Regions from separate parts of the Fodinicola acaciae genome, predicted to be linked through region 1. Evidence: riboswitches for the same ligand, from Rfam matches in the RefSeq annotation. Region 1 holds a riboswitch; the other holds the start of a gene.
The links. A riboswitch is a leader RNA that binds a small molecule or an ion and turns the genes downstream of it on or off. The one in region 1 is predicted to bind FMN.

Region 2: it holds a riboswitch for FMN, as region 1 does, so the genes downstream of both, GNX95_RS10335 (riboflavin synthase) here and GNX95_RS12460 (nicotinamide mononucleotide transporter family protein) in region 1, are expected to answer to the same signal.

Annotation. Positions count from the first base shown of each region.
Region 1 is NZ_WOTN01000001.1:2,666,753-2,668,932, forward strand. Features, by position in the region: gene GNX95_RS12450 (DUF4135 domain-containing protein) at 1-106, opposite strand, end outside; gene GNX95_RS12455 (hypothetical protein) at 138-302, opposite strand; FMN riboswitch at 1,081-1,210, shown strand; gene GNX95_RS12460 (nicotinamide mononucleotide transporter family protein) at 1,268-1,903, shown strand; gene GNX95_RS12465 (HpcH/HpaI aldolase/citrate lyase family protein) at 2,012-2,180, opposite strand, start outside.
Region 2 is NZ_WOTN01000001.1:2,222,643-2,224,822, forward strand. Features, by position in the region: gene GNX95_RS10330 (bifunctional 3,4-dihydroxy-2-butanone-4-phosphate synthase/GTP cyclohydrolase II) at 1-484, opposite strand, end outside; gene GNX95_RS10335 (riboflavin synthase) at 481-1,071, opposite strand; FMN riboswitch at 1,154-1,298, opposite strand; gene GNX95_RS10340 (alpha/beta fold hydrolase) at 1,433-2,180, opposite strand, start outside.

The DNA.
Region 1 (2,180 bases):
CGCGGCCGTCGCGCACCGCGGCCAGCAGCCGGCCCGCCGCCGGCGGCAGCGGACCGGAGCCGGCGTCGACGCCAGGATCGGTCATCCGGCAGGAAAACTCAGCCATCGCGCCGACGCACCTGCGGCCTCTCCCCCGGTCAGAAGCAGTAGACGTTGATGCACGTACAGCGCGCACACGATGGATTCGTGTGCCCGTCGGTGAGCGCCGCGACGGTGTCGTCGAGCTCTGGAATCTCGACCTCGAGGTCGCCGATCACCAGATCGAACTCGGTCGTTGCCTTGTCCTGGACAGGTGCGGTCACCTTGCCTCCTTTTCTGTGGACGGACCTACGAAAGACTGCATCCGGTCCACCGGGACAGACAAGGAAGCCGGCCGAGTTTTAGCGGAAAAACGATTTCCCGCCAATGACTGTTCCACTCGCCGCCGCGACATGATATGACGTCGCCACCAGTCGGCCGCCCCGGCGAACGAGGTGGCCGCGGGTGATAGCGGAGGCGTGTCGGGTCAGCCGTGGCTGGGCCGAAACTTTCGCCGCTACGCACAGAAGTTCGAGCCGTCCGGTGGCGATCCAGCCCGGCGTTGGCTTTGGACGCCGTGGAGATGTGGACGAATCGATTGCCGGGAAAGGATCTCGCGACGTTGCGCCTACCGTCCACATTGGACCGCCAGACCGCGACTGGATCACCCCGACAGTGCGCAGCATGACCGGTGACGGCACGGTGAAACGTAAGGCCTCGCCGATGACATCGTCGGTGCGGCCAGGATCCACAAAGGCGGCGACCGCGCCGAGCGCCTCGTCCTCGGTCAGGCCGAGCTCGCGCCTCCGGCCCGGCACCGTCGAAGTGTCGCCGCGGCGACACGCGCGTACGGCCGGAGCGGTCAGGTCGGCCAACACCGTCCGGTCCGGCGCCTGTTCGTCGTCGGCCATCACGTACCGCGCCGGTCAACCGCCCGATCAGCCCTCGGCGGCACGAAGCCGGCGCGCGGGATGGACATACGACTACTCGGCTGTGTGATGAGTCGCTGCGCGGTGCCGGGAATACTGCGACACTTGCGGTTGCTTGATCGCTAGGAATAGTTCGTGCGCTCCGGGGTCGGTGAAAGTCCGAACCGGCGGTGACAGTCCGCGAGCCCGCTGGCCTTGGCCGGAGGGTTGATCCGGTGGAATTCCGGGACCGACGGTGAAAGTCCGGATGGGAGGCTGCGCACGCGCATCCTGTGTGCGCGCTGCCTCCACCCCGGTCGGTGGCTGTGAGGGAGCGGGACGTGCACATTCTGCTGACGACCGGACTGACGGTCTTTGGCCAGTTCATCTCGTGGGCCGAGTTCGTCGGCCAGATCTGCGCGCTCGCGGTCGTCCTGCTGGCGCAGCGCCGTACGCTCTGGACCTGGCCGGTGCAGATCGCCGCGACCATCCTGCTGGTCGCCGTCTACACCTCCGCGCACCTCGGCGGCCTGGCCGCGCGCAACGTCGTGATCCTGCTGATCTCGGTCTACGGCTGGTGGGCCTGGCAGCACAACAAGGACGCCGTCTACGGCATCGCCGTACGCAAGGCCACCTGGCCCGAGCGCGGCCTGCTCGCCGGCGCGCTCATGGTCGGCACTGGCCTGTTTGCCTGGCTGCTCAGCGCGCTGCACGCGTCGTGGGCTCCGCTGCCGGATGCGTGGATCTTCGTCGGCACCGTCGTCGCCTTCTTCGCGCAGGGCCGCGGGCTGGTGGAGTTCTGGCTGGTCTGGCTGCTGGTCGACGCGGTCGGCGTACCGCTGCAGATCCAGTCGCACCTGTGGTTCTCCGCGGCCGTGTACGCCGTGTTCGCCGTCCTGGTGATCATCGGCTGGGTCTCCTGGGCCAGGTCCGCCCGCCTCCAACGAGAGCAGCGGCAACTCGCGCCTGCCAGTTGACCCGGAACGTTTAAACGCTCCAGCGAGCTCGCATGTAACAAAAGTGACCGCGGCACGCCTAAACGGCGGTCACTTTCGTTACCTGCGGCGAAACCCGTCGCAGGCTGATCAGCCAACGTCGAGGCCGGCGGCGCGGAGGACGCTGGTCGCGAGGCGTACGTGGACCTCGTCAACCATCTCGCCGTCCAGTACGCCGGCACCTGAGCCACCGAGCGCCGCCTGTCGCGACGCCTCGATGACCGCCTGGGCGTGCGCGATCTCGGCCTCCGAAGGCGTG
Region 2 (2,180 bases), 440 kb from region 1:
CCGCCGCCGGACGCAGGCCGGCGAGCCGGCACAGGTCGACCGACGCCTCGGTGTGGCCGGCCCGCCGCAGCACGCCGCCGTCCTTGGCGCGCAACGGAAAGACGTGACCCGGCCGGGTCAGGTCGTCGGCGGTCGTACGCACCGCCGCGAGCGTCCGCAGCGTATGTGCGCGGTCGGCGGCCGAAATCCCGGTCTGGACGCCTTCGCGCGCGTCCACCGAGACCGTGTAGGCGGTGCCCTTGCGGTCCTGGTTGGTGTGATACATCGGCGGCAGCTCGAGACGGTCGGCCTCCTCCGCGGTGACCGGCGCGCAGATCACGCCGGAGGAATACCGCACGGTGAATCCGACCAGCTCGGGCGTCGCCATCTCGGCCGCGAAAATGATGTCGCCCTCGTTTTCGCGGTCCTCATCGTCGACCACCACGACGGCCTTGCCGGCCTTGATGTCGGCGATGGCGTCCTCGATGCTGTCAAAAGGAGTCATCGCGCGCTCACCAGCCGCTCGACGTACTTGGCGATCACGTCGACCTCGATGTTGACCCGCTGGCCCGGCTCTTTCTTGCCGAGCGTGGTCAGGCCGAGGGTGGTCGGGATCAGGCTGACCTCGAACCAGTCGGCGCCGACGCCGGAGACGGTCAGCGACACGCCGTCGACCGCCACCGACCCCTTTTCGGCCAGGTAGCGCGCGGTGTCCGCGGCGAGCTGGAACCGTACGATGTCCCAGTGCTCGTCGGACTCGCGGCGCAGCAGCGTGGCCGTGTCGTCCACGTGTCCCTGCACGATGTGTCCACCGAGCCGGTCGCTGGCGCGTACGGCCCGTTCCAGGTTGACCGGGTCGCCGGGCTGCAGCTCGCCGACGGTCGACCGCTTGAGGGTTTCGGCCATCACGTCGACGGTGAACCGCTCACCGTCGGTCCGGATGACGGTCAGGCAGACGCCGTTGACGGCGATGGAGTCGCCGTGTCTCGCGTCCGACGAGACGGTCGGCCCGTGCAGCGTCAGCTGCCCGGCCGTACCCAGATCGCTCCAGCTCACCACGGAGCCGAGCTCTTCCACGATTCCAGTGAACATCCTGCCTCCCGGCCAGACGATGGTCACCGGGGTTGATCAGGCAGGTGCCAGAAAGCGGCACCACAGGCAGGCCTGTGGCGTCGCGCGCATCCTCCCATCCGGACTTTCACCGTCGGTCCCGGACTCTCACCAGGTCAACCGGCCGCTGGCTGCGGACGGGTCGCGGACTGAGGGCCGTCAAGCCCATCACCGCCGGTTCGGAATTACACCGACCCCGGAGCGCGTACTGCTTCTTACCTGATCGATTGTCGCACGCGCCGTCGCCGCCGGCGCCGGACGTGACCCGCTCCACACCGGCCGGCTGGCCGTCCGTCCACCGGGCTGCGACCTCCTGGCTGTTGACGCTTCTACGTCAAACTCCTCAGGACGTGGCCCGTGCGGACTCTTTTCGCGCAAGTTCGTCGATCGCGGCGGCGAGCGTGTCCGCGTTCTTGAACGGGATCTCGGTGTGCGACGACGGCAGCGTCGCGAACACCGAGACGTGGTCGTGTTTCTCGGCCAACGGCGCGACGGACGCGCGCATCTTGCGCACCTCCTCGTCGGTGCTGCCCGTGTGCCGCTTCGTACCGAGGACGAACGTGATCGGGCAGTCGATGCTGCCGAAATCCGGCGCGATCCGGTCGAGGATGTCGCAGTTCTCGATGTTGATCTCGGCGGCCTGCCTGGCCGGCACGCTGGTCCGGCCGATCAGCCGGAGGATCCACATGATCGGCGCCATCCGGCCGAACAGCTTGCGGATGCGAGCCTGTTCCTCGTTGCCGAAAGCCGGGAAAGGCATGCCGCCGTCGACAAGCACGAGGCCGGCGATCTCGCCGGGACGCCGCGCCGCATGGCGGACGGCGAGCGTGGCACCGTACGACCAGCCGACCAGGATCGGCCGGCGGATGCCGGTGGTGGCCACGACGGCCGAGACGTCGTCGAGCGCACCGACAAACGAATAGTCCTTTGACGGCCCCGATTTTCCGCGGCCGCGCGCGTCGAAGGTGATCGTACGGTAACGACCGCCCAGCTCACGCAGCGTGCGCTTCCAGTCGGTCTGCGGTGCCAGCATGCCGTTGAGGAAGAGGACCGGCTGGCCATCGCCACTGTCGTTGATGTCCAGCGCGGTG